Regions from separate parts of the Pseudomonas sp. HLS-6 genome, predicted to be linked through region 1. Evidence: riboswitches for the same ligand, from Rfam matches in the RefSeq annotation. Region 1 holds a riboswitch; each other region holds the start of a gene.
The links. Region 1 has a riboswitch for cobalamin ahead of cobO (cob(I)yrinic acid a,c-diamide adenosyltransferase). Riboswitches for the same ligand answer to the same signal wherever they lie in the genome.

Region 2: it holds a riboswitch for cobalamin, as region 1 does, so the genes downstream of both, CS390_RS14605 (TonB-dependent receptor) here and cobO (cob(I)yrinic acid a,c-diamide adenosyltransferase) in region 1, are expected to answer to the same signal.
Region 3: it holds a riboswitch for cobalamin, as region 1 does, so the genes downstream of both, cobW (cobalamin biosynthesis protein CobW) here and cobO (cob(I)yrinic acid a,c-diamide adenosyltransferase) in region 1, are expected to answer to the same signal.

Annotation. Positions count from the first base shown of each region.
Region 1 covers NZ_CP024478.1:3,952,083-3,961,633, forward strand. The annotation lists gene cobT (nicotinate-nucleotide--dimethylbenzimidazole phosphoribosyltransferase) at 1-777, opposite strand, end outside; gene cobU (bifunctional adenosylcobinamide kinase/adenosylcobinamide-phosphate guanylyltransferase) at 774-1,295, opposite strand; gene CS390_RS18500 (cobyric acid synthase) at 1,297-2,751, opposite strand; gene cobD (threonine-phosphate decarboxylase CobD) at 2,748-3,740, opposite strand; gene cbiB (adenosylcobinamide-phosphate synthase CbiB) at 3,733-4,641, opposite strand; gene bluB (5,6-dimethylbenzimidazole synthase) at 4,641-5,288, opposite strand; gene CS390_RS18520 (cobyrinate a,c-diamide synthase) at 5,285-6,580, opposite strand; gene cobO (cob(I)yrinic acid a,c-diamide adenosyltransferase) at 6,577-7,188, opposite strand; cobalamin riboswitch at 7,367-7,588, opposite strand; gene CS390_RS18530 (O-methyltransferase) at 7,673-8,320, opposite strand; gene CS390_RS18535 (C40 family peptidase) at 8,339-8,875, opposite strand; gene CS390_RS18540 (C40 family peptidase) at 9,008-9,551, opposite strand, start outside.
Region 2 covers NZ_CP024478.1:3,147,865-3,157,415, forward strand. The annotation lists gene CS390_RS14595 (aspartate aminotransferase family protein) at 82-1,335, opposite strand; gene CS390_RS14600 (amino acid permease) at 1,722-3,122, shown strand; cobalamin riboswitch at 3,152-3,354, shown strand; partial or broken gene CS390_RS14605 (TonB-dependent receptor) at 3,413-5,604, shown strand; gene CS390_RS14610 (ABC transporter ATP-binding protein) at 5,625-6,410, shown strand; gene CS390_RS14615 (ABC transporter substrate-binding protein) at 6,407-7,378, shown strand; gene CS390_RS14620 (iron ABC transporter permease) at 7,378-8,397, shown strand; gene CS390_RS14625 (LysR substrate-binding domain-containing protein) at 8,456-9,358, opposite strand; gene CS390_RS14630 (tartrate dehydrogenase) at 9,467-9,551, shown strand, end outside.
Region 3 covers NZ_CP024478.1:2,659,547-2,669,097, forward strand. The annotation lists gene CS390_RS12580 (transporter substrate-binding domain-containing protein) at 1-722, opposite strand, end outside; gene CS390_RS12585 (response regulator transcription factor) at 719-1,327, opposite strand; gene CS390_RS12590 (DUF1272 domain-containing protein) at 1,582-1,836, opposite strand; gene cobM (precorrin-4 C(11)-methyltransferase) at 1,884-2,630, opposite strand; gene CS390_RS12600 (cobalamin biosynthesis protein) at 2,670-3,095, opposite strand; gene CS390_RS12605 (CbtA family protein) at 3,095-3,784, opposite strand; gene CS390_RS12610 (CbtB-domain containing protein) at 3,797-3,985, opposite strand; cobalamin riboswitch at 4,082-4,304, opposite strand; cobalamin riboswitch at 4,364-4,564, shown strand; gene cobW (cobalamin biosynthesis protein CobW) at 4,662-5,729, shown strand; gene cobN (cobaltochelatase subunit CobN) at 5,733-9,494, shown strand; gene CS390_RS12625 (ATP-binding protein) at 9,496-9,551, shown strand, end outside.

The sequences.
Region 1 (9,551 bases):
GGCGATACCTTCCTGAGCGCAGGCCAGGTAAGCACCCACCAACGCGGCGATCTCAAAACCGCCGAAGCAGAGCAGAACCTGCAGAGGGTCATTACCGGAAACGGCATGCTGTTTCAGGGCCCGCTCAATCACTTCGGCCTTGTGCCGCACACCTGCCGCATCCAGACCGGTTCCTGGGCCGCTGAGGTCGCTGGCCGCACACCCGAGCAACGCACATGCCAGGGCACTCGCGGCGGTGGTGTTGCCAATGCCCATTTCACCGCCAATAAACAACTGCGCGCCGTTCGCAGCAGCCCGCAAAACGCTTTCACGCCCAGCCTGCAAGGCCTGCAAGCCCTGCTCAAGCGTCATCGCCGGCGCCTTGGCGAAGTTGGCAGTCCCCGCGCCAATACGCACATGTCGCACGCCCGGCAAGTCGTCTTGCAGGGTGGCTGTACCGAGGTCGACCACCTCCAGACGCGCGTCCAGCTGGCGCGCCAGAACGCTGATCGCCGCACCACCGCTGACGAAGTTCTGCAACATTTGGGCAGTGACGGCCTGCGGATACGCAGAGATGCCTTCCGCGACAACGCCATGATCCCCCGCGAAGATCGTGATCCAGACCTGTGCCAAGTCAGGCTTGAGCCGCCCTTGCAGGCTGGCCAACTGCACCGCAAATCCCTCCAGACGGCCCAGCGAGCCCGCCGGTTTGGTCAATTGTTGCTGTCGCTCCAGTGCTTGCTGGTGGATCGCTTCATCCGGTGCCTGGCAGGGGTTCTGCCACCAGTTCTGACTCATAGTGCAGGTCCTTTCAAAACAAGGGGCAAGCCGGCAACAGTCAGCACCACACGCTGACAGCGCTCGGCAATGGCTTGATGCAGCCAGCCGGCTTCATCGACATAACGGCGGGTCAGTTCGCCCATGGGCACAATCCCCAGGCCAGTCTCATTGCTCACCAGAATGATCTCGCCCGGCAGGTTGGGCAGACAGTCAAGCAACGCGTTGCGCTCATCGTTCAAGCGCTGCGCGTCTTCAAGCATGAGCAGGTTGGTCAGCCAGAGGGTCAGGCAGTCCACCAACAGGCAACGCCCGGGCGCTGCGTTGTCGATCAAGGTTCGGGCCAGCGCCAGAGGCTCTTCAATCAGCCCCCATTCAGCAGGCCGACGCTCGCGGTGCAGTTGCACCCGAGCATTCATTTCGCCATCCAGCGGCTCGCTGGTGGCAATGTAGGTCACCGGCAAGGAGCTGTGCTGCGCCCGTTGTTCAGCCAGGCGGCTCTTGCCAGAGCGGGCACCACCGAGGATCAGGTTGAGCATGTCAGTCAAGCCCACACAATTGTCGTAACCGAGAGGTATCCAGATGCCTGTCGACCAGGTCGGCCAGGCGCTCGATGTCCAGTTCACGCAGGGCGTGATAGTCGACCTGTTCAACGTCGTCCAAGCCTGCCCAGCGCAACAGTGCGCTGCAGGAAGCGGGCGACTCGAACAAGCCGTGCAGGTAGGTACAGAGGATCTGCCCGTCGGCACTGATCGCACCATCATGGCGACCATCGCTCAAGTACACGGCGGGCTGCTCCAGTGCCGGGCCACGGCTGACCCCGGCATGGATTTCGTAGCCGCTGATCGCCGCGGCTTCCAGGGACAACTGACCGGCGACATTGCGCAACTGCTTCTCAGCTTCCAGTTCGGTGACAAAGTCCAGCAAGCCCAGGCCCAGGCTGGAACCGGCGGTACCTTCCAGGCCCAGCGGGTCGTCCACCCGCTGACCGAGCATCTGCAAGCCGCCACAGATGCCCAATACTTTCCCGCCGTAGCGCAAATGACGCGCGATAGCCGCTTCCCAGCCACGCTCACGCAATTGCGCCAGGTCGCCGCGCACGCTCTTGGAGCCCGGCAGGATAATCAGGTCGGCAGGCGGAATCGCCTGGCCGGGGCCGATGAACTGCAGGTCTACCTGCGGGTGCAGGCGCAACGGGTCGAAATCGGTGTGGTTACTGATACGCGGCAACACCGGGACAATCACCTTGAGTACCTGCGCGACCTTGTCGCCCTGACGCTGATCGAGACCGTCCTCGGCCTCCAGGTGCAGGTCCATCACATAGGGCAACACACCCAACACCGGCTTGCCGGTGCGCGCTTCCAGCCAATCGAGGCCAGGCTGAAGCAGGGCGATGTCACCACGAAAACGGTTGATCACAAAGCCTTTGACTCGCGCCTGCTCCGTTGGCGACAGCAGTTCCAGGGTGCCGACCAGGTGCGCAAATACCCCACCCCGGTTGATGTCGGCGATCAGGATCACCGGGCAATCCACCGCCTCGGCAAAGCCCATATTGGCAATATCGCCGGCACGCAGGTTGATTTCCGCCGGCGAGCCCGCCCCCTCGACCATCACCACGGGATACGTCTCGCTGAGCCGCCGATGCGATGCCAACACCGCCTGCATGGCGATGGCCTTGTAGTCGTGATACGCCACGGCGTTCATGTTGGTGACAGCACGCCCATGGACGATGACCTGGGCACCGGTATCACTGTTCGGTTTGAGCAGCACCGGGTTCATGTCGGTGTGCGGCGCCAGGCCTGCAGCCTGGGCCTGTACAGCCTGGGCTCGACCAATCTCGCCACCGTCGGCGGTTACCGCGCTGTTGAGCGCCATGTTCTGCGGCTTGAACGGTACGACGCCAACCCCCTGGCGTACCAGCCAGCGGCATAACGCGGTCACCAGGGTGCTCTTGCCAGCATCCGAGGTGGTGCCTTGCACCATCAGGGTCGTCATGGCTGCTCCTTGCAGTAGTCATTCAACGCGAGGCTCAAGCGCTGCCAATCGTCTTCCGTATCGGGCAAACCAAACCGCAAGCTGGCCGGTTGCTCGAACAAGCGCAGCAAAATACCGCGTCGTGCCATGAACTCATGGATGTGGGCCGCCCGCTCAGTCACCAGGTACTGGAACAGGTCACAACCACCACTGGGCGGCAAGCCGACCGCCTCCAGCAAAAGGGCCAGGCGCCGGCTCGCATCGGCACAACGCTTGATCTGCACTTGATGAGCAGCCCGGTCCTGCAGGCAGGCCTGCCCCAGCACACGGGTTGGCCCACTGACCGCCCACGGCCCGAGCTGCTCAGCCAGCAGTTGCAGCATTTGCCGCTCGGCCACGACAAACCCCAAACGCACCCCGGCAAGCCCGAAGAACTTGCCGAACGAACGCAACACAATCAGGCCGGGGCGATCCGCGTAAGCCGCAATGCTCTGCGCGGGGGTGTTGTCCATAAACGCCTCGTCAACCAGCAACCAGCCACCATGCTGGGCCAGGCGCGCATGCCAGTTCAGCAGCTGCTCTGGCGACACGACGCGCCCGGTCGGGTTGTTGGGGTTGACCACCACCAGTACATCAAGGCTGTCGAGGTAGTGTTCGATCTGCGTCTCGTCCAGCTCACGCACCCGGTGCCCGGCACGCCGCCAGCCCTCGGCATGTTCGGCGTAACACGGCGACAGCACGCCGACCTTGCCAGTACGCCGCAGGCGCGGCAGCGCCTGAATAGCCGCCTGGGAACCCGCGACCGGCAGCAGGCGCTTGACGCCATAGTATTCGGCGGCAGCCTGCTCCAGGCCATCGTCGGTCTCCGGCAGCCGTGCCCAGGCCCGCAACGGAATCGGCGGGACACTGAATGGCCAGGGCGCGATGCCACTGGACAGGTCAAGCCAGCACTCCTGAGCAATACCGTACTGCTGGATCGCCCGCTGCAGGCGCCCTCCGTGTTCAAGCATAGAATTCTGCTCCCAGGCACAACACCAGCAACCACAACCAGACACCACGGCACACCAGTTGCCAGCCACGCTCGATAGCGTCGGCATCGGCTGCAGGGCCCTCGCCCAACTGAGCTCGCTCATGCAGTTCGCCATGGTAGACCGCCGCGCCACCCAACTCGACACCCAGCGCGCCGGCCCCGGATGCCATCACCGGCCCGGCGTTCGGGCTGTCCCATTGCGGCGCCTGGCGACGCCAGCAGCGCAAGGCCAGGCGAGTCTTGCCCAGCACGGCATAGGTCAGGGCCACCAACCGAGCAGGAATATAATTGAGTACATCGTCAATGCGCGCCGCCGCCCAACCGAAGCGCTCAAAACGCTCGTTGCGATAGCCCCACATGGCATCCAGGGTGTTGCTCAGCCGATAGAGCACCACTCCCGGCGCACCGGCGACGACAAACCAGAACAAGGCGGCAAACACGGCATCGCTGCCATTTTCCAACACCGACTCGGTAGCCGCCCGGGCGACGGCCGTCTCGTCCAGTTCACGGGTCTCGCGACTGACCAGAAAACCGACCCGACGCCGTGCCTCGTCAAGGTTGCCTTGGCGCAAGGCATCGGCCACGGGCATGACATGCTCGCCGAGACTGCGCAGCCCCAAGGCACAATAGAGGGCGAGGATCTCCACCCCCCATCCGATGTAGGGCAACCAGGACAACAGCGTAGCCGCCAGGGTCAGTGGTACCACAGCAAGAAACCAGGCCGTGACACCATGGCTGCGCCAGCCACGCCCACCCGCATTGAAACGCTGTTCCAGGCGCGAGGCGAAGCGCCCGAAAGCGACCAGCGGATGGCGGCGCTTTGGCTCACCCAGCAGCGCATCCAGCGCCACACCGGCCACGCTCAGCAAAGCCACACTCATCAACGCTCTCCCCAATGGTTTTCATACAGCATGTCATCGAGCGGACGCGCCTTGGTCCAGCCTTCCAGTTCAAGCATTGGCGCAGGATAAAATGCCGCCACCGGCCCCAGGCAGAGCACGGCCAACGGCTTGGCCCCTTCGGGCATGCCCAGCAAATCCGCCAGTGCCTGTGGCTCGAACAACGATACCCAGCCCATCCCCAGCCCTTCGGCCCGCGCCGCCAACCAGAGGTTCTGGATAGCGCAGGAGAGTGACGCCAGGTCCATTTCCGGCAGCGTACGGCGACCGAAAATATGCCCCTCGCGCTTATCCATCAATGCCGCCACCAACACCTCGGCACAGTCGCTGATGCCTTCGACCTTGAGTTTCATGAAGTCGTCGGCACGCTCGCCAAGCGCTTCGGCCGTGCGCACCCGCTCCTGCTCCACGACCACCTGGATACGCTGACGCAAGCTGCGGTCAGTAATACGGATAAAGCGCCAGGGTTGCATCAAGCCAACGCTGGGGGCCTGGTGCGCAGCCTGAAGCAGGCGCGCCAGAAGCTCAGGTGCCACCTTGCCGCCGATGAAGTGACGCATGTCACGGCGCTCGGCAATCACGCGGTACACCGCTGCCCGTTCGTCCGCGCTGAAATCGTGTTCGCTCATGGTGCCAGTAGCGCCGCCGACGCGTGGGGGTTGGAAGGAAAATAGAAATGCACATAGGAGGCGGTCAGCCGCCCACAGCGATAGACCGCTTCGGCTCCACGCCCACCATTGGGGCTCTGCCCGCGAGCAATCGGGGTCAACTCGGTCTGGGTCAACGAATGGTGGTAGGTGTGCCCGCGCAAGGTGCCTTCCGGCAATGCCACCGCTTGCAACGCCAGCGCCGCCAAGCGCTTTTGCATCACGGCCTCACCGGGCAACAGGCCGAGCAACTCGGCACGCTCACCCGCCACATCAGTGAGGGCATCCAGCAGGTAGAGCATGCCACCGCACTCGGCCAACAGCGGCTTGCCCAATTGATGATGGGTACGAATGGCCGTCAGCATGGGTCTGTTGGCCGCCAGGGCCTGATGGTGCAGTTCAGGGTAGCCGCCCGGCAAATAGAGGCTGTCGGCCTCCGGTAACTGTTCGTCATGCAGCGGCGAGAAAAAGCTCAGTTGCGCGCCCATGTCGCGGAGCACATCGAGGTTGGCGCCATAGGTAAAGGCAAACGCCTCATCACGGGCCACTGCGATGCGGACACCGGCCAACAAAGGCTCAACCGTGTGCGGTTGGGGGGCTGAAAATGCCACGCTTGGTGGCAACGCCGATTCGCAACTTCCCCCCAGCGCCGCGGCGGCCGCATCAAGGCGAAGGTCGAGGTCGTTCAGTTCACTGGCCTGAACCAGCCCCAGGTGACGGCTTGGCAACTCGATGGCGGTTTCCCGTGACAGGCCGCCATACCAGCGCAGCCCCTCGGTGAGGCTACCCTCCAGCAGTTGTGCGTGGCGCAATGAACCGACGCGGTTGGCCAGTACGCCAGCAAATGGCAGGTCTGGCTGATAGCGTGCCAGGCCCAACGCCAGCGCACCGAAGGTTTGCGCCATGGCTGTACCGTCGATCACCGCCAGCACCGGCACACCAAAGTGCCGAGCCAGATCGGCACTGGATGGCGTACCGTCAAACAGGCCCATGACGCCCTCGATAAGAATCACATCGGCTTCAGCCGCTGCTTCCCACAGCAAGCGTCGGCTCTGCTCGGCGCCAATCATCCACAGGTCCAGCTGGTAGACCGGGGCGCCGCTTGCACGCTCAAGGATCATCGGATCGAGAAAGTCCGGGCCACATTTGAACACCCGCACCTTGCGACCCTGGTTGCGGTGCAGCCGCGCCAGCGCCGCAGTGACCGTGGTCTTGCCCTGACCGGACGCCGGCGCCGCAATCAATACTGCCGGGCAATGCCGGGTTTCACTCATAGTTCGACGCCTTTCTGGGCACGAATACCGGCCTGAAACGCATGCTTGATCATGCCCATCTCAGTGACGGTATCGGCCAGTTCGATCAGCTCCGGCTTGGCACCGCGACCGGTAACGATCACATGCTGCATCGGTGGCCGGGCCTGCAGGTCGGTGAGCACCTGTTCCAGGTCGAGGTAGCCATGTTTGAGTGCGATGTTCAGTTCATCGAGCACCACCAGGCTGATGGTCGGATCCTGTAGCAACTCGCGCGTCACCACCCAGGCGGCTTCAGCCGCGGCAATGTCACGCTGCCGGTCCTGGGTTTCCCAGGTAAACCCCTCGCCCATCACGTGATAACGCACCTGCTCGGGAAAACGCCGGAAGAACAGTTCTTCTCCGGTGCTATTGCGGCCCTTGATGAACTGCACCACGCCGCACTGCATGCCGTGGCCCATGGCGCGGGCAAGCATGCCGAACGCCGAACTGCTCTTGCCCTTGCCATTGCCGCTCAATACCAGCAGCAAGCCGCACTCGTTCGGGGAATTGGCAATACGCTCGTCGATCACCGCTTTTTTACGCAGCATGCGCGCCAAGTGGCGTTCGTCACGCTCGGTGGATTCAGTCATCGCTAGTCTCCGCAGGCAACTGTCGGCCGGGCACCACAGGCCATCGTCAGCAACGACGACCGGCACGGGCTGGGGTTTGGAAAGGCCACTGGGCGGCGCGACAGATGAATGGACAAAGCACACGAAAAACGCGCAGGGCTGCGGCCAGAGGCCGGCGTACCGCGCATCACCCTCCGTGATGCCGTTGGCTGTAACAGGCCGGTCTCCGGGCTTGTGAGCGGGGTCATGCACACCCTGGCGACGCGCCTTCCCGGGTCGTAGACCCCGTGGCCCTGCGTAACCTTGACTCACCTACCGTTGCGGGGGCAGCGCCGGAATCGCGCTGCAAGCGCCCACCGGCTTCCCTGTTTCACCCTGCCAACTGCCACGGCTGCAGAGCACCTGAAACAAGTCGCGAAGGTTAGAGGGTTGGGCCGGGAGCGTCAATTAAAGCTGTCAGAACACCTGCTGACGCCGTGCCATGCGCGAGGCGCCACAGACACGTTCAGCGCTTGCGGCATAAGGTCAGCCCATCCCCCAGCGGCAGCAACGACAAATCCACCCGCAGGTCGTCCTTCAATGCCGCGTTCAGCGCCTGGATTGCACGGGTGTCTTCACTGTCCGGTACGACCTGAAGCACGCGCCCACTCCACAGGGTGTTGTCGAACACCACCAGGCCACCCGGACGCAGCACGCGCAAGGCTTCCTCCAGGTAACGCGGGTAATTGGCCTTATCGGCATCAATGAAGATCAAGTCGAAGGATTCTGCATCGAGTGTTGCCAGGGTTTGCAGCGCCGGCCCCAGGCGCAACTCGATACACTCGGCAACACCGGCCTCTTGCCAGTAGCGCTGTGCCGTGGCGTTGTAATCGCCTGGCAGGTCGCAACACAGCAGATGCCCCCCATCCATGGCTTGCGCCATGCACAGGGCGCTGTAGCCAGTGAAGGTACCCACCTCGATGACTCGACGGGCACCGATCAACCGTATCAGCAAGGCGAGTAACTGCCCCTGTTCGGGCGCAACCTGCCAGCGCGCCTCTGGCAACGCCTGGGTTTCAGCACGCAGACGCGCCAACAGCGGCGTCTCACGCAGTGAAACACCTTGCAGGTAGTGATAGAGGGCATCGTCGAGGTAGAGCGTCTGACCGGTCATCGCCCACCTCGATTCAGATCAGGGGTTGCGTGCCAGGTTCGGCTGCGGCGGCTGCAGCACACGCTTGGCGTTCAGGTAAGCCTTTTGCCAATAGCTGTTCGCGAGGTAGTCCAGTCGCACCGTACCACCGGTACGAGGCGCATGGACAAAACGCCCTTCGCCCACATAGATACCGGCATGGCTGACCTCGGAGCCACCATTGGTGGCAAAAAACACCAGATCGCCAGACTGCAGCGCATTACGCTCGATGTTCGGCGCACGAATGCCGATCATCTCGCGGGTAGAACGCGGCAGGGAAATACCTGCGGCATCACGATAAACATAGCCGATCAGGCCGCTGCAATCGAATCCGGAGTCCGGCGTGTTGCCACCCCAACGATACGGCGTACCCACCAGGCCCAAGGCGCGGAACAGTACATCTTCGGCAACCGGGGAGAAATAGACTTGCGGTGCCATGACCGCAGGCTCGACCACTCGCGGGGCCGGAGCCTGGGTTGAGCAGGCGCCCAGCAGGGCTGCCAGGGCAAGTACAGCGAAACGCGCCATCATCGACATAGTCAGAGCATCCTGTCTGAAGCCGGCTGGCACTTGGCCAGAAAATAGTGGTAGTGAAGATTAGACGCTTTCTAAAAACAAGTACGGCGACGCACCCGAGGGCTACGTCGCCGTGTCAAACCTGATCGAGGCTCAGTTACGCGAAATGGTGGTCGGACCCGCCATTGCCAGCGCGCGCTTGGCTTCGATGAAGGTTTTGCTCCAGTAGCGATCGCCAAGGCTGTCGATTCGCACACCACCGCTACGACGGCTGCTGGAGTGAATGAACTGATCGTCGCCCAGGTAGATACCGGCGTGGCTGACACGGCCGCGACCATTGGTGCTGAAGAACAGCAAATCGCCAGGCTTGAGGTTGTTACGCGCAACCTGTGGTGCCTTGACGTTGATCATCTCGCGGGTAGAGCGAGGCAGCTTCATGCCAGCTTCTTCACGAAACAGATAACCGATGAAACCGCTGCAATCGAAGCCCGAGGCCTCGGAAGTACCGCCGAAACGGTAACGGGTACCGATCAGGGACATACCGCGCTCAAGAATGTTATCGGCCAGCGCAGGCAGCTGGTAAGGCTTGCTGCTGCCGAACTCGCTCAGCTCTTCTTCAGTAGCCAGTTCTTCGTCAAACACCGAAGAGGTGCCAGAGGATTTGACCGAACCGTGATGAGCAGCGATGGCTTGCTGC
Region 2 (9,551 bases), 800 kb from region 1:
TCGCCAGCCGGGTCAGCGTCTTCAGGACGTCGTGGTACAGCGGCCCGAGGGCCGCTGCGAGCAGTAAGGCGGGCAATGATGTCAGGCGCTGAGTCCAGCCAGGCAGCGTTCGAGAATATCCAGGCCTTCCTCGAACACCTCGGGTTCAATGGTGAGCGGCGCCAGCAGGCGCACGATATGCCGGTATTTGCCACTCGGCATGATCAACAGCCCCGCCTCACGGGTGGTTTGCAGCAACGTGGCCAGCGCCTGAGGCGCTGGCGAGCCGTCCGCGTTTACCAACTCGATGCCGCGCATGGCGCCCGTGCCGGTCAAGCGCCCCAGGTAAGCGGACAAACCGGACGCTTTCCAGCGCTGATAACGCTCGACAATCGCCTTCTCTTGCCGCTCGCCCCAGGTGGCGAGGTTGCTGTCGCTCATTTGCTCCAGGCTGGCCAACGCCGCCGCACAGGCTATTGGGTTGCCTGAATAGGTACCGCCCAATGCGCCGCGCTGCAGCGTGTCCATCAATTGCCGACGGCCCACCACCGCGCCCAGCGGAACCCCGCCAGCAATACTCTTGCCCAGCAGCAGCAGGTCCGGCTCAATACCCAGGCGACCGAAGCCAAAACGCTGCCCGGTGCGACCGAAGCCAGACTGAATTTCATCGACAATCAGCAGAATCCCGCGCTCATCGCAGAACTGACGCAGGTGCCGGGCAAACGCTGGCTCCAGCGCCAGGAAACCACCCTCGCCCTGAATCGGCTCCAGGATAAAACAGGCCACCTCGTTGACGTCGATTTCGACACTGAACAGGCGCTCCATGGCCTTCAGCGCCTGATCGACACTGACGTCGTTGTCCGGGCTAGGGTATGGCAAGTGATAGACCGGCCCCGGCAACACACCAATGCCTTGTTTGTACGGGGCGACCTTGCCATTGAGGTTCAGGGTGGCCAGGGTGCGGCCATGAAAACCGCCGTCGAACGCCACCACTGCAGTGCGCCGGGTAACGCCCCGGGCAATTTTCAGGGCATTTTCGGCTGCTTCGGCACCACTGTTGGTGAGCATGCCACTGGCTGGGTAGCTCAGGCCGATGAACGCCACAAGCCGCTCCATCAACTGAAGGTAAGGCGTGTGCGGCACAGCGTTGAACGCCGAGTGGGTCAAGCGTGCTGCTTGCGCCTGAATCGCCGCCACCACCGCCGGGTTGCAATGGCCCAGGTTGAGCACGCCGATACCGCCGACAAAGTCGATGTAACGCTTGCCATCGACATCCCAGACCTCGGCATTGCAGCCATGATCGAGTTCGATCGGGTGAACTATTGCGATGGAATTGCTGATGGTTTGCGCAGGCATGACAAGCGCCGCTCCCGTGGCTTGAGGGTCGTGTATGGCGGCTATCTAAGCGAGTGACGGTGGCCTGGCACAAGCGAATAAAAATTCTACTGTCATTCCTAAAAGTATCGAATTTGGCGTCACCGGTCACAAAGCACTTAGCAAGAAGGTTTTCCTTAAGACCTCGCACGGTCGTCCCAGGCACACCTTGAATTCCTCCAAGGAATGATGTTCTGAGTATTGCTCGTTTGTTGAAGCCCCGTTCGTCGACCAATACTGATCTGGATCAATTACCAGGACCAGGACGCAGTACCGACACGGAAGGTTTCCTTACTAACGATTGTTCAGCGCCGGCTCATCCCGAACGGACCTGTGAGCCAGGGGGCTGCTGAACCGAGGGTTGATGCATGAGTTCAAACAATAACAACCGCGGGCAACGCTCGCTCAAGCATGGCCTGACCACACGCCAGGTCTCGATGATCTCCATCGCAGGCATTATCGGTGCGGGTCTATTCATCGGCTCCTCCAACGCCATCGCCACCGCAGGCCCGGCCATCCTGATCTCCTACGCACTGACCGGCTTGCTGGTGCTGTTGGTCATGCGCATGCTCGGCGAAATGGCCGTTGCAAACCCGAACAGCGGTTCGTTTTCCACCTACGCCGGCGAGGCCATCGGCCCTTGGGCCGGCTTCACCATCGGCTGGCTGTACTGGTGGTTCTGGGTGTTGATCATCCCGGTCGAAGCCATCGCCGGTGCCGACATCCTGCATGCCTGGTACCCCGCCATCCCGTCCTGGGCCTTCACTTTCCTGATCATGATCACCCTGTCGGCCACCAACCTGATCAGCGTGCGCAATTTCGGCACCTTCGAGTACTGGTTCGCCCTGATCAAGATCATCGCCATCCTGGCCTTCATCGGCGTATGCAGCGCGGCCGTACTGGGCTACTGGCCGCTGGCTGAGGTCTCGGGGGTCGGCCAACTGCTGAGCAATGGCGGCTTCATGCCGAATGGCTTTGGTGCGGTACTGGGCGGCATTCTGGTGACCATCTTCTCGTTCTTCGGCGCCGAGATCGTAACCATCGCCGCCGACGAAACCGAGAACCCCAAAGAGAAGATCCGCCGCGCCACCAACCTGGTGATCTACCGCATTGCGATCTTCTACATTTTCTCGATTTTCTTCATCGTCTCGCTGGTTGCCTGGAACGACCCACGACTGCTGCAAGTCGGCTCGTTCCAGCGCGCACTGGAAGTGCTCAATGTGCCAGGCGCGAAACTGATCGTTGACCTGGTGGTGTTCGTCGCCGTGACCAGTTGCATGAACTCGGGCCTGTACACCGCATCGCGCATGCTTTACTCGCTGGGCGCACGCGGCGAAGCACCGACTGCAACCCGCTACATTTCGCGCAGCGGCGTGCCGACCGTGGCCGTGCTGATGTCCACCCTGGCAGGCTTCGTCGGCTGCCTGATCAACTACCTGTTGCCGGGCAAGGTCTTTGGCTTCCTGCTCTCGACCACCGGCGCCATCGCCCTGCTGGTGTACCTGGTGATCGCGGTGTCACAACTGCGCATGCGTAAGCAGCTGGAGCAGAAAGGCCAGACCCCGGTGTTTCGGATGTGGCTGTTCCCATGGCTGACCTGGTTTGTCATCGCCTTGATCTGCAGCGTGCTCGGCTACATGTTGTTCAGCGCCGCATACCGCTATGAAACCCTGATGACCGCAGCGGTCGCCGGCATCGTCCTGATGATCAGCCTGGTGCGCAAATCGAGCACGACAACACCTGCCACTGCTGCCGCGCAACGCGGCTAAGTGATTGACTGAGCTGGCGTTCGATGTTCAGATGCGCGCCAGTTTCAGGTGTCCTGCGCCGCCGTGCGCAGGGTGAAACGGGAAGCCGGTGCGTCTCTTTGACCAGTCCGGCGCTGCCCCCGCAACGGTAAGCGAGCGAGGCCTTCGACAAACCACTGTGCCACGGCATGGGAAGGTGAAGGCCTCATGACCCTCGCAAGCCCGGAGACCGGCCTGAAGCCTTGTTTGGCAACCCCGCGGTGGGCGGGCGCAGGCCGGTTGGCGGGCGCCTGCGTGCTCGTCATGCCTCTATGCGTTATTCCCCCGGGATTCATTCATTCCTGTTTCAGCCTGGAACGACATGTCCCGCAATTACCTGTTTCACACCCTTGTGTCCTCTGCTTGCCTCTCGCTTTCACTGCCGACACTGGCCACCGATGATGCCGAGCGCATCCTCGCCCTGCCCTCGACAGCCATCACGGGCGATCGTGATAGCCAACGCGAAGCCATCAATCTGGCAACGCCACTGCCGACCGGCTCCCGACTGAACCTCAGTGCGCTGGAGACGCCTGCCAGCACCAGCAGCCTCGCTGCCGAGGCCATCGACGGGCGCAACAACCGCAGTGTGCAGGACGCGGTCAGTCGCTCGCCGGGTATCACCTCTGTGGGCACCCCGGGCAACGGCAACACCGCCCTCTCTGCCCGAGGCTTCAGCGGTCACAGCTCGGTGATGACCCTGTTCGACGGCTCGCGCTTGTACACCGGTGCAGGCACCCAGAGCTTCCCAGTAGACCCGTGGATGGTCGAACGCATCGACATCATTCGCGGCCCGGCCTCGGTGCTGTATGGCGAAGGGGCAACCGGGGCCGTGATCAATGTGATCCCGAAGAAGCCCTTCACCGGCGAGATCCGTAACCATCTGCGCCTGGGCTATGGCTCGTATGACCGCCAGCAATTGGGCCTGGACAGCGGTGGTTCGTTAAACGAGCGGCTGAGCTACCGGCTCACCCTCAACCGTGAGCAGAGCAACGGCTGGATTGATCGCGGCGACTCGGAAAACCTCGCCGTCAGTGCCGCATTGCGCTGGGATGCCAGTGATGACCTGAGCTTCACCCTGGCCCACGAGCGCGGCGACAGTGAGCCGATGAACGACTTCGGTACTCCGCTGATCGACGGCCACTACCGCGACAGCCTGCGCAAAAAGAACTACAACCTCCACGACGCGGTACAGCGTTACCACGATGAATGGACGCGACTGAACAGCGACTGGTCGATCAACGAGAGCCTGACGGCCAGCAACCAGCTCTATTACATCAAGAGCCGCCGGCACTGGCGCAATGCCGAGGACTACAGCTGGGACAGCAGCCGCGACCAACTGCTGCGCCAGAGCTACCTGCACATCAAGCATGACCAGGAGCAAATCGGCGACCGCCAGAGCTTTTCCCTCGACCATATGTTATTAGGCCTGACGAGCAAGACCGTGGTCGGTGCCGAATACAACCGGATTCGTTTCGACGTCGACAGCAATTCGCCGTACACCGACAACGGCGGCGACTACATCGACCCGTGGCAACCAGCCCCGGGATACTTCAGCAGCCAGGACCCCACCCGCCCACAAACTCACAGCACCACCCAGACCTTTGCCCTGTTCGCGGAAAACCGCACGCAATTGTCAGAGCGCTGGTCGTTGGTCACCGGAATTCGCCGCGACCAGAACCATATCGACCGAGACAACCGGGTCGACGGCACGCGCAGCGACCGCAGCCTCGACGGCGGCAACTGGCGTGCCGGGCTGGTGTATGCAGTCACCGATCAGTTGTCGCTGTACGGCCAGTACTCCACCAGTGAAGACGGGGTTGGCGACCTGATCAGCCTCAGCCCGGCTGCACAGCAGATGGACCTGACCGAGTCGAAGCAAACCGAACTCGGCCTCAAGCAGCAGTTCTGGAACGGCCGTGGCGAATGGACGCTGGCGGCTTATCAGATCGTGAAAAAGAAGCTGCCAGTGGTCACCGACAGCCACACGCGACTCACCCAGCAAGTCGGCCAGCAGTCTTCCGAAGGCCTGGAGGCGACCCTGGAACTGGCCCTTGCGCAGCAGTGGCACGTCTCGGCAAACGCCTCGCTGGTGCGTGCCGCGTATGATGACTTCGACGAGGTGGTGGCCGGTAATATCGTGTCCCGCTCGGGCAACCGCCCGATCGGTGTACCACGGCGCACCGCCAACCTCTGGCTCAGCAAGGCCTTGCGCAATAACCTCGATGCCGGGCTGGGCTTGCGTTACGTTGATGCGCGCTATGCCGATACCGCCAACACCGCAACGGTACCGGGCTACACCGTGATCGATGGGAATCTCGGCTGGCAACTGCTGCCGGAGGTGCGTTTGGGCCTGCAACTGAATAACCTGCTCGACCGCCGCTATGCCGTCACGGCCCATAGCGCTGAGCAATGGCTGATGGGGGCGCCGCGCTCGTACTTCGCCACCCTCGATTACCGTTTCTAAGGCACAAGGAACCGCCGCTCATGACCGCATTGAATATCCACCAACTGCGCTGGACGCCGGCAGCACTCGAGCGTCGTCAGCACTGGTTGCTGCACGGTATCGACCTGCACGTGGCGGCCAGTGAGTTCGTCGGTCTGATCGGCCCCAATGGCAGTGGCAAGACCAGCCTGTTGCGCTGCGCCTACCGCTTCAACCTGCCCTTGGCCGGGCATGTCAGCCTGGACGGCACTAACCTCTGGCAGCAGCGCCCGCGCTGGAGCGCGCAACGCATCGCCGTCGTGCTGCAGGAGTTTCCCCAGGCGTTCGGCCTTACCGTGGCTGACGTCGTGGCCATGGGCCGCACGCCCCACCAGGGGATGTTTACCGGCGACAACCAGGCAGACCGCCAGCTGATCGCACAGACCCTCGACGCGGTTGGCCTGGGCAACCTTGATCAACACGATTTCGCCACCCTTTCCGGTGGCGAGAAACAGCGCGTGCTGCTGGCCCGTGCACTGGTGCAGCAACCGCAACTGTTGATACTCGACGAGCCGACCAACCACCTCGACCCACGCTACCAACTGGAACTGCTGGGCCACTTGCGCCGCCTGGGCTTGAGTACCCTGGCCAGTTTCCACGACCTGAACCTGGCTGCGGCATTCTGCGACCGCCTTTACGTCATCGACAACGGCTGCATTGTCGCCAGCGGCACACCGGCCGAGGTGTTGACGGCCGAACGCCTGCACCAGGTATTCGGTGTGCATGCACTGGTCGACACCCATCCACTGGCCGGCTACCCGCGCATTACCTGGATCACCGAACCATGAAACGAGCGCTTCCCTACCTCGCCTGGCTTGCGCTGCTGCCGGCCCTCTCGACCCAGGCCAGCCATTACCCGCTGAGTGTGCAGAGCTGCAACCGCCAGGTCACATTCAAGCAGGCGCCGCAGCACGTGGTCAGCCATGACATCAACCTGACCGGGATGTTACTGGCCCTCGGCCTGCGCGAACGCATGGTCGGCTACACCGGCGTCAGCGGCTGGAAAACCCTCGACCCGAGGCTCAGCACGGCCCTCGAGGGTGTGCCGGAACTCGCCAGCCACTACGCCAGCGAAGAGAACCTGCTGGACGCGGGTGCCGACTTCTTTTTCGCCGGTTGGGGCTATGGCATGCGGATTGGCGGCCCGCTCACCCCGGCCAGCCTTGAACCACTTGGGATCAAGGTCTATGAACTGAGCGAGTCCTGCTCGCGGATCATGCCGCAACGCGAGGCCAGCCTTGACGACCTGTACCGTGACCTGAGCAATCTCGGGCGAATCTTCTCGGTCGAAGCCCGCGCCGAGGCGTTGATCAACGAGCTGCGCCAACGTATCGCCCGGGTTCAGGCGCGGCTGACGGCAACGAACGAAACGCCGCGCGTATTCCTCTACGACAGCGGCGAAGACCGCCCCATGACCTCTGGGCGCCTGGGTATTCCGCAGGCGCTATTGACGACGGCAGGTGGCCACAACGTGATGGACGACATCGCCGCCAGCTGGACCCAGGTCAACTGGGAAAGTGTGGTCGAGCGAGACCCCGAGGTCATCCTGATCGTCGACTATGGCCCACGCACCTGGCAACAGAAGCGTGATTTCCTGCTGCAGCACCCGGCCCTGCAGGGCGTGAGTGCAATCCGCACGCAACGCTTTATCGTGCTGCCCTATGTGGCGGTGACGCCGTCCGTGGACAACGCCGAGGCCATCGAAACCATCGCCAACGCCCTGCATCCGCAGACCGTGGCGCGGGCAGGTCAGTGATGCCGATACGTAGCGTGGCGGCGTACCGCCTGTTGGTGCTTGGGTTACTGGGCGTGCTGCTGGTGTCGTGCCTGACGGCGCTGGCCTTTGGCTCGGCGAGCGTACCGTTGGCGTACGTCTGGGGGATTGTTGGCGAGCAGTTGGGGCTACGCGGTGGCGGTGAATGGACGCAGGGCCAGTCACGCATCGTCTGGCTGATTCGTGCACCACGGGTGGTGCTGGGCGCACTGGTTGGCGCCGGCCTGGCCCTGGTCGGCACCGCCCTGCAAGCCGTGACTCGCAACCCGCTGGCCGACCCGCACCTGCTGGGGGTCAGCTCCGGTGCGGCGCTGGGCGCAGTACTGGTGGTGCTGTTCCTCGGCGATTTTGCCGGGGTGTTCAGCCTGCCGCTGGCCGCCTTCATCGGCGCCCTGGGCAGCATGGCCCTGGTGCTGGCGGTAGCCAATCAACAAGGCCGCTTGAGCAGCGAACGGTTGTTGCTGGCCGGGGTGGCGGTGTCGTTCGTGCTGATGGCACTGGTCAACCTGCTGCTGTACACCGGCGACCAACACGCCAGCAATTCGGTGATGTTCTGGATGCTCGGCGGGCTTGGCCTGGCACGTTGGGAGATGCTCTGGCTGCCGGCACTGTGCTTGCTGCTCGGCCTGCTCGCCTTGCTGGCCCTGGCCCGTGGCTTGAATGCATTGATGAGCGGAGAACACACGGCCGTGAGCCTGGGGTTCAATGTCCAGGCGGTACGCGTGCAGGTGTTCGTCTGCACCGCATTGCTGACCGGGGTGCTGGTGGCGTTGTCCGGGGCGATTGGTTTTGTCGGGTTGATGCTGCCGCACCTGGCCCGGCGCCTGGTGGGCGCCGAACACCGGCGACTGCTGCCGGTCAGCGCCTTGCTCGGCGGTTTGTTTCTGGTCTGGGTGGACGTTGCCGCCCGCACCCTGATCGCCCCGCAAGACTTGCCCATCGGCATCGCCACGGCAGCGATTGGCGGGGTATTCTTCATCGCCCTGCTACGGCGCCGTTAGGGCAAGCCAGCTTTGTTGGCGATCCAGTAGCCGCGCACAGGGCCTGAGAACACAATGACTACCCAGGCAAGGTGTAGCGTTCGGCAAAGTACTGACGGAAAAACTCCACCGCAACGCGAACCTTCGCCGAACTGGCCAGCGGCGAAGCGTACACCGCCCAGATGTCCGCCGGCTGGTGGTACTCGCTGAGCACCTGAACCAACCGCCCTGCCGCCAGGCTGTCGTGCAGGTCCCACCAAGAGCGCAGCAGTATCCCGCGACCATCCAGGCACCACTGGTGGGCCACTTCGCCATGGTTGGTCGACAATGTGCCAGTCACCCGCACGCTCTCCTCACCCTGCTGGCCTTCCAATTGCCAGATCCCGAACGGGTGGTCACGTTCCTTGATCACCAGGCAGTCATGACTGGCCAGTTCCGCCAGGGTTCGCGGCGTGCCACAACGTTCGAGGTAGTCTGGGGAGGCACAGAGCACACGGCGGTTCTTCGCCAGTGGCTTGGCGATCAGGTTCGGGGCGATGGTGTTGCCCACGCGGATATCCAGGTCGACCCCTTCGTCGATCAAGTCAACCAGGCGGTCATGCACGTCCAGCCGGATATCCAGCTTCGGGTAACGTTCGGCCAGCTCCGACAAGGCCGGGGCAACGAAACGCCTGCCCAGCCCCAGGCTGCTGGCAATGCGCAGTTGCCCTACCGGCTCGCGGTGCTGGGCACTGATGTCGTCGCCCATGCGCTGCACCGCATCAAAGATATGCAGCGCCCAGCGGTACACGCGCTCGCCCTCTTCACTCACCGACACACGCCGGGTGGTGCGGTGCAACAACCGCACCCCCAGGTTGTCTTCAAGCACGCGAATGCGCTTGCTGATGAACGCGGCAGACATTCCAAGCTCATCGGCAACTGCCGCAAAGCTGGCACGTTTGGCGACCTGAACAAAAATGGTCAGGTCTTCAAGGCTGGGCATATTGTTCACGATACGTGCACTAAGAATCCATGATTGACGAGATTATCTCTAAGCGAAGCCCTTATAGCATGGTCCGCACCTGTTCCCTAGACAACGAGTGTGCCCCCCATGAGCAAGACATTCCGGATCGCCGCAATCCCTGGCGATGGCATCGGCAACGAAGTTCTCCCAGAAGGTATCCGCGTGGTCGAAG
Region 3 (9,551 bases), 1.3 Mb from region 1:
AAGCTGCTTCGATCATTTTTGACAAAATGCGAGATCCGCAAGCTGTCTTGAAAGTACCGGCCAATCAGATAGTCAGAACTGACAACATCACCGAAATAGGCCTCGGCCTGGCCCAAGGCCACGGCAGAAAGGGCGCTCAGGGTCGAGTTGTAGAGTTGCAAGTGTGCCGCAGGGTAAAGCTGGTGAACCTCGGCCTCCGGCAGGTAGTGGTCCACCATGGCCAATGTCACGTTTGCCAGTGGGTCCTCTGTACTGCGGGGTTTGCCCAGTGGGGTGACGATGATGGGCTGGTCATCGGCATACGGCTGGCTCAGGATCAGCGTAGTGTCTGCCGCCTCATAGCCGTTGGCGCTGCCCAGCAGGTCGATGCGGCCTGCATCCAGGGCGGCGATGGCCTCGTGACGGCTTGAGAAACGTTGCACTTCAATCGGAATTTTCAACTGCTCGCCGAGCAGGCCTGCGTAATCTGCAGTCAGGCCCTCATAGTCGGTCTGGCTGAGGTTGATGTCGAACGGAGGGTAGTCCGGCGCCGAGGTGCCCAATACCAGCGTGCGCTTGTCTTTCAACCACTGACGGTCATCCTCCGACAGCGACAAGGGTTTACTACTGCTCAAGGAGCGGGCGAGCAGCGTGCGCGGTTCGCCCTGACTGTCAGCGAAAGAGTGACTGGCTGTCAGCAATACCAGACAGCAGGCCAGAAAGGCCAGCCTTGGGCGCTTCATAGCATATTACGGTTGGCCAGATCGACCATTTCGACCAGCGAATTGACCTGTAGCTTCTCCATGATTCGGGTTTTGTAGGTACTGATGGTCTTTGGGCTGAGCTGAATGTCGTCAGCGATATCTTTGTTGGAGCGGCCTTTGGCGAGCAAGCGCAGCACGACCATTTCTTGAGCGGACAACTCTTCCAGGCGCTGCTTCTCAGTGGTCATCGGGCCGCGCAAGGACATGTCAGGGAAGTAAGAGTAACCGGACACAACCGCTTTCAAGGCCGCCATCAGGGAGTCGGCCGTCTCTTCCTTTTGAACAAAGGCGGAAGCACCTGCATCCAGGCACCTTCGGGCATACAGCTCTGCTGCCTGTCCGGTGTACACCACAATGCGCGGCGGCTGATCCGCTTTCAGCAGACGCTGGATCACACTCAGGCCATCACGGCGTGGCAGCCCAAGGTCAAGAATGACAACGTCGGGCTTGAGCTTTTCAACCAACTGAATAGATTCTGCGCCGTCGCCGCACTCGCCCAGGACCTGGTGCCGCTGCTGTTCCAGCAGCATCTTCAAGCCAATACGAATAGTGGGGTGATCGTCGACGATTAAGACCTTCGCCATGCGCAACTCCTTGTCGTGAATGTGGGCCTTTTCTTGATTTTCTCAGGAAGGCGCGCCAGGCCGTTGTCGGCAAGCAGCTTACGATACGCAGAATAATAGCCAATGAGTATGGAGAGTATAGGAGCGTAGAAAAATACAGGTTGTTTAAGTGAAAAATCCTACGATCAAAGTGAAGCATGCCTAACTGCTATTGGAAAAACCGGAATCGCGGCCTCATATGAAGACGCGCTTCGGTGTGTCCTGCAGTTGAGAGGCTACTTGCTCGAGCGGGTTGGACAGCCGTTTTCCTTGACGATACGTTGTGTCGAAGCAGGGTTGCGCAGTAATGCTGCACCGACACGTGGCGGGCGGGCCGTCAGTTGACCGCCGCAGTTTGGGCAGAGGCCCTTCAATTCATTGTTGTTGCAGTCTCGACAATAAGTGCATTCGAAGGAGCAGATAAACGCATCCTGGCTGTCGCCAGGCAGATCGGTACCACAGCATTCACAGTTGGGACGCAGTTCAAGCATGGTCGACTCCTTCATTCTCAGTGAGTGTGCTGTCGCACACAGGCCGTCTAAGGCCGGTAGAGGTGTGCGTGGCCGGCACGGTACAGCGCCGATTCGGCAAAGGCATCTGCTGCCAGTACCCGTCCTACCAGAATCAATGCAGTACGCCGGAAGCCCTTAGCCTGGACTTGCGTCAGGATATCGTCCAGCGTGCCTTTGACCCAGTCCTGGTCGGGCCATGTCGCACGGTGCACGACCGCGATTGGGCAGTCCCCGCCATAGTGGGGGCGCAATTCTTCGACAATCTTTGCCAGATGCTGCACCCCCAAGTGTATGGCAAGCGTAGCCTTGTGTGCGGCCAGGCTGGCCAGTTCCTCGCCAGCGGGCATAGGCGATTTGTCGGCATAGCGCGTGAGGATGACGCTCTGCGAAACCTCAGGCAGGGTCAGCTCGCAACCGAGCAAGGCGGCGCTGGCGGCAGCAGCGGTGACACCGGGAATGATCTCGAAGGGAATCGCCAGTTCGCGCAAATGGCGAATCTGCTCACCAATGGCCCCATACAGGCTCGGATCGCCACTGTGTACCCGGGCCACATCCTGGCCTTTGGCATGGGCTTCTCGCATGGCCTCGATAATTTGCGCCAGGTGAAGCTCAGCGCTGTTGATCACGGTTTCGGCACGGTGCCCTTCGAGCACGGCAGCGGGCACCAGAGAGCCAGCATAGATAATGACCGGGCAGCGATGAATCAGGCGCTGGCCCTTGACGGTAATCAGCTCCGGGTCGCCGGGGCCGGCACCGATGAAATAGACGGTCATGGGGTGAATCCTGAAGGTAAGGTCGATGCGAGGCGCAGATTATCCGTCAAAGGACGCGCCGCAGGCCAATGCCAGGGTGGCATTAAGGCTGGCATGACGTGGAACAAGGAGCTGTGCAGACATTGCGCCGTAGTGCTCGGCCAATGCAAGTGCAGCACTTTCAGCGACGCCGTAACAGCCGCTGTGGGCGAAGGCGGGGAGCGAACGGTGGGTCAGGCGTGATTCAAAGGTGGCCAACTGGGCAGCGCTGAAAAACAGCAGTGGAATGCCGAGTTGAGCGGCGAGGGCATGCAGGCCGGGCTCCTCGCTTTTCAGTTCGATACTGGCAAGGCCACGCAGGTTATCGTGGCTGAGGCCATGGGCCCGCAGGGTTTGATCCAGTAGATCGCTCAAGGCTGCCACCGAGCAGCCTCGGCGACAGCCCAACCCGGCGAATACTCGTAACGGATTGGGCTGTTCAGGCATTACGCCTGGCTCAGGCGACGGTAGAGCCAACTGCTGATCAAGCCCAATGCCAGCCAGAAGGCAGCGTTGGTCAGCAGTGAAGCGAGTTTGAATTCGGCCTCCAGTGCTTCCGGAGCCAAGGCCTCATGCACGTCTGGCTGCGGTGCACCGATTACATGAGGGATGACCAGCAGTGCGGCGCCCAGTAACTTGAGCAAACCGTTGTTGGCGAATGCAATAAGCCCCAAACCAATGGCGGTGGCCGCTGCAGTACCGATCCACCAGAATTGGCGTTGCGCCAGATCGGCCGCGGCCGTTCCTGGCAACTCCGCTGGCAAGCCCAGCGTGGGCGCCAGGCAGAACACCGCAAAGCCTGCCAGGCCCCACAGTGCGCCTGCGACCCAACCTCCAGGCGCACGCAAGGTATACAGCCCCGCCAGTACCAGGGCAAAACCGACGGCCACTACCAGGTTGCTACCGGTCGTGGACAGCAGCCGTTGCCAGCCGTCTTCGGGGGCCCAGGCTTGCGCATCGTGATGATGCTCGGCGGCACCCGCATCATGGCTATGGGTTTCGACTGCAGGCGCTGCACTCTCGTAGGTTTCCGCCTTGATAATCAGCGGGGTGACCCACAGGCTTTGCAGCAAGGTCAGCAGCAGGGCAGCGAGCAGGCCAGTGAAGCCAGCCGTGCGGGCAATGTGCTTGATCATGGCGCTGTCCCCTTAGTGGCAAGGAAACGCGGCGCTGTGACGGGTGTCATGGGCAGCGTTGTGAACCGCCTCGATGTGCGAAAAACCCGCGAAGTAAACCAGGCACAAGCCCAGCAGCGATGCGCCGATAGCGACGGCCAGGCGCTGGCTGCGAGTGGTGCTGATGGCGGCGGAGTGGCTGTGGGTGGTTGTGACAGGCATGGCGCTTTCCTCTGAGGGGTTATCAGCAGCAGGCATGCGCAAGAACCCCTTGGGCGGACTCACCCAGAGGTTGCAACAGCGCCCGCCCACCGCGGGTTTGTCAATTCTGTACTGGGCCGGTCTCCGGGCTTGCGAGGGCTGGCACAGTGCTCAGCCTGGAGCGTCACCTTCCCATGCCGCGTTGCTGGCACAGTGGTCTAGACGCTTTCCTCGCTTACCGTTGCGGGGGCAGCACCGGAATTGTCGCGCGTAACTCAGGCCGCGACGCACCGGTTTCCCGTTTCACCTCGTTAAAGGCACCCAAACGAAGGCGGTAGCAAATCATGGGCGCAGGTGCGCGTCAATCACAACGACGGTTGACCGACCCTGAACGACTGCGTAGCCTTGCCGTTTCGAGGTTCTCCGGTCAGCCCGGAGCTAAGACGGGAACGCGGTTGAAGCCGCGGCTGCCCCCGCAACTGTAAGCGTTGCAAAGCCTGGCATTGCCACTGCGTAGTTTTGCGGGAAGGCGCCGGTGCCGCTGGTATGTTCGCCAGCACGACGCAAGCCAGGAGACCTGCCTCGGACAGTTTCCGACATTCAACCGGGCGGGGTGATCCGGTAGCGAACGCGCACGGGCACATGACCCCCGTGGTTTTCGTCGTGCCCGCCCGCCATTGCTGCCAAGGGCAACGACATGAAAACACTGGCAAAACTCCCCGTTACCATCGTCACCGGCTTTCTCGGCTCGGGCAAAACCACGCTGTTGCGGCATATGCTCGACAATGCACAGGGTCGCCGTATTGCAGTCATCGTCAATGAGTTTGGCGAGCTGGGCATCGACGGTGAAATCCTCAAGCAATGCAGCATCGGCTGTACTGAAGAAGAGGCCAGCGGCCGGGTGTACGAGCTTGCCAATGGCTGCCTGTGCTGCACCGTGCAGGAAGAGTTCTTCCCGGTCATGCGCGAGCTGGTGGCGCGTCGTGGCGACCTGGACCATATCCTCATCGAAACCAGTGGCCTGGCCCTGCCAAAGCCTCTGGTACAGGCCTTCCAGTGGCCTGAAATCCGTAACGCCTGCACGGTCGATGCGGTCATTACCGTGGTCGACAGCTCGGCCGTGGCTGCCGGTACGTTTGCGGCGTATCCGGACCAGGTGGATGCCCAGCGTAAGCTCGACCCGAACCTGGACCACGAGTCCCCGCTGCATGAACTGTTTGCCGACCAACTGGCCAGTGCCGATCTGGTGGTACTGAACAAGGCCGACCTGATCGAGGCGCATGCCTTGGCAGCGGTACGCGCCGAAGTGGCCGAAGAGCTGCCACCCGCAGTCAAAGTTATCGAGGCCAGCAGTGGCCGTCTACCGCTAGAAGTCTTGCTCGGATTGGCAGCGGAATCGGAAGCGCACATTGACGGTCGTCGCACTCACCATGACAGCCATCATGACGGTGAAGACCATGATGATCATGACCACGACGCCTTCGACTCCATTTCGATTGAGTTGCCCGAATCCGACGAGAGCTTGCTGCTTGATGCCCTGACCCAACTGGTCGTACGTCATGGCATCCTCCGTGCCAAAGGCTTTGCAGCCATTCCGGGCAAGCCGATGCGCCTGCTGATCCAGGGTGTCGGTACGCGTTTCGACAAGCACTTCGATCGTGCCTGGCGCGCAGACGAGCCGCGCAGTACCCGTCTGGTACTGATCGGCCAGGCGCTGGATGGCGCGACACTGGAAGCTGAACTGCGTACAGCGCTGGGCGCCTGACCCATGCACCTGCTGCGGACCCAGCCCGGCGGCTTTGTGCCGGATGACAGTATTGCCGACTTGGGCCAGACCCCCGCCGAGCTGGTTATTCTCTGCAGCGGTGATTCACACCTGGCACTGCTGGCCGAAACGGCCCGGCAATTGCCGGAGGATTATCCCAGCCTGCGTCTGGCCAACCCGATGCAGGTGCAGAATCATGCGTCGGTAGACCTGTATGTTGACCAGGTGCTGCGTCATGCCAAGGTTATTTTGGTGTCGCTGCACGGCGGCATTGGGTATTGGCGTTATGGCGTCGAGCAGTTGGTGGCATTGGCTGCCCAAGGCGTGCAGTTGATCCTGGTGCCGGGCGACGACCGCCCTGATCCGGAGTTGAGCAGCCTTGGCAATGTGCCGGCGGTAGACGCGGAGCGGCTCTGGCACTTTCTGCGGCAGGGCGGCAAGGCCAACGCGCTGAACCTCTTCAAATGCATGGCCAATCAATGGCTCGGACGTGACTACAGCTGGGATGTGCCCCAGCAACTGCCGCGCACGGTGGTGTATCACCCGGAGCGCGAGGCGGCGGTACTGGACGACTGGTTCGCTGACTGGGTAGCCAGTCAGCCTGTGGTTCCTGTCCTGTTCTACCGCTCGCACCTGCAAGCGGCCAATACAGCCTTTATTGATGTGTTCTGCGAGCGCATCCGCGCCGCAGGGCTCAACCCGCTGCCCATCGCGGTGGCTAGCCTCAAGGAAGCCGAGTGCCTGGCCCAAGTGGAAGCCTGGCTGGATCAGGTCGAGGCCGCGCTGGTCATCAATACAACCGGGTTTGCCCAGTCCAGCCCGCAGAAGCCTCACCTTCGGCCATTTCGCCGCAATATCCCGGTGCTGCAGGCCATTTGCGCCCAAGACAACGAACCCGGTTGGCAGGCCAGCGAGCAGGGCTTGGGCGCACGTGATCTGGCGATGCACATTGCCTTGCCGGAGCTCGATGGGCGCATCATCACCCGCCCGATCAGTTTCAAGGACCTGGCGTGGCGCAGTGAGCGCAGCCAGTCGGATGTTGTCTGTTACCGTGCACAGCCGGAGCGTATGGACTTCGTTGCAGAGCTCGCACGCCGCTGGTGTGAACTGGCGCAACTGCCCAATGCCCAGAAGCGTGTAGCCCTGGTGCTTGCCAACTACCCGACCCGTGACGGGCGAATTGGCAACGGGGTAGGGCTGGACACTCCGGCTGCAGCGCTGAACATTCTACGGGCACTTCAGGGGCAGGGTTATCCGGTTGGCGCCTTGCCGGACACCGGCACGGCATTGATCCAAGCCCTGCTCGGCGGTGTCAGTAACGACCTGGAAAGCCTCGATCAGCGCCCTTGTGCACAAAGCATGGCGCTGGAGGACTACCGCGCCGCATTCGCCGCGCTACCGGCGGCCAACCAGGCTGCCGTGCGGGAGCGTTGGGGTGAACCTGAGCAGGACCCGATGTTCCGCAGTGGGCGGATGATGATCGCCGGCCTGCGTTTTGGTCTGACCTTCGTCGGTATTCAGCCTGCGCGTGGTTACCAGCTGGACGCCAGTGCGGTTTACCACGACCCCGATCTGGTACCGCCCCATGGCTATCTGGCCTTCTACTTCTGGTTGCGTCATGGCTTTGCCGCCGATGCACTGATTCATGTCGGCAAGCACGGCAATCTGGAGTGGTTGCCAGGCAAGGGGGTCGGTCTTTCAGCGCAGTGCTGGCCTGATGCACTGCTGGGGCCGTTGCCAAACATCTATCCGTTCATCGTCAATGACCCGGGTGAAGGCGCCCAGGCCAAGCGCCGGACTCAGGCGGTAATCATCGATCACCTGATGCCGCCCTTGACCCGTGCCGAAACCTACGGCCCGTTGCGTGACCTGGAATTGCTCGCCGACGAGTATTACGAAGCTCAACTGCTCGACCCACGCCGAGCCACTGAGTTGCAGCGCGATATCCTCGCGCTGGTCCGTGACAACCATATCGATCGCGAACTGCAGTTGGAAAACAGCCTGGATGACGCCGCTGTCTGGTTGCCAAGGCTGGACACCTACCTGTGCGACCTCAAGGAGTCGCAGATTCGTGACGGCCTGCATGTGTTCGGAGAATCGCCCCAGGGCCGCCTGCGCCTGGACACCTTGCAGGCATTGCTGCGGGTAGAGCGGGGCGATGGCCGTGGTCAGCATGCCAGCTTGCCAAGGGCGCTGGCCAAGGCATTTGCCCTTGGCGTCGATCCGCTGGATTGCGATTTGGGGGGCGCCTGGCAAGGCCCGTGTCCGCACCGGCTGAACGAGGTAAGTGCCGACCCTTGGCGTACGGCGGGTGACACCCGTGAGCGACTGGAACTGTACGCACTGCGCTTGATCGAGCAGGCCTTGGACGGCGTCGTGAACTTGCCGGAAGACCCCTCCTGGAACGATGTCCGGGCGATTCTCGAGGCGCTGGTACAAACCGTCGCACCGCAGCTGGATGCCTGTGGGCCGGCAGAAATGCAGGGCCTGCTCGATGCACTCGATGGGCGATTCGTGCCGGCCGGCCCTAGCGGTGCACCGAGCCGGGGGCGGCTCGACGTACTGCCGACCGGCCGTAACTTCTATACCGTGGACGTGCGCAACCTGCCGACCACGACTGCCTGGCGCCTGGGCTTTGCCTCGGCCAACCTGATACTGGAGCGTCACCTGCAGGACCATGGCGACCACCTGCGTCAGCTCGGGTTGTCGGTGTGGGGCACAGCAACCATGCGCACGGGCGGGGACGACATTGCCCAAGCCATGGCGCTGATGGGCGTACGCCCGGTATGGGCCAGTGGCAGTCAGCGCGTCGATGACTTCGAGATTTTGCCGTTGAGCCTGCTCGACAGGCCTCGGGTTGATGTGACCTTGCGGGTTTCGGGCTTCTTTCGCGATGCTTTCGGCAACCTGATCAAACTGTTCGATGCCGCCGTACAAGCGGTTGCAGCGCTGGACGAACCGGACGACCTCAACCCGTTGGCCGCGCGCGTACGGGCCGAACAGGCAGCGTTGCTGGCAACCGGCGTCGAACCGGAGCAGGCGCGACGTCAGGCAGGGTGGCGGGTGTTCGGGGCCAAACCCGGCTCATATGGTGCGGGTGTACAAAATGCGATCGATGGTCGGCAGTGGAATCGTCGCGAGGACCTGGCCGAGGTTTACCTGAACTACGGCGGTTATGCCTATGGTGGCGCAGACGAAGGTACGCCTGCTCGTGGTCATTTTGCCCGCCGCCTGAGCCAGGTTCAGGCCGTGCTGCAGAACCAGGACAACCACGAGCACGACTTGCTCGACTCCAATGATTACTACCAGTTCCAGGGCGGCATGCTGGCCGCCGTGGAAAGCCTCGGTGGCGCATCGGTGGCCAGCTATCATGGCGATCACAGCCAGCCGGAACGGCCACGCATCCGTACCCTCAAAGAAGAGTTGAACCGCGTCATCCGCGCCAGGGCGTTGAACCCCAAGTGGATTGACGGGGTCAAGCGTCATGGCTACAAGGGCGCCTTCGAGTTGGCGGCGACCGTCGATAACCTGTTCGCCTTTGATGCCACTACGCACCTGATCGACGATCATCATTATCAGGCGCTGGCCGACGCCTACGTACTGAATGGCGAGACACGGGAGTTTATTCGTCAGCATAACCCCGATGCCTTGCGCGATATGACTGAACGCCTGCTGGAAGCCCAGCAGCGTGGCCTCTGGCAAGCACCTGGCGCCTATAAAGAAGCGCTTGAAGAACAGTTGCTGGACGGTGAAGAAGAGAACTGAAATGACTGAAGCTGCACATTTTCCTCTGGCTGCGGTGGTCGGTGCCGATGACCTGAA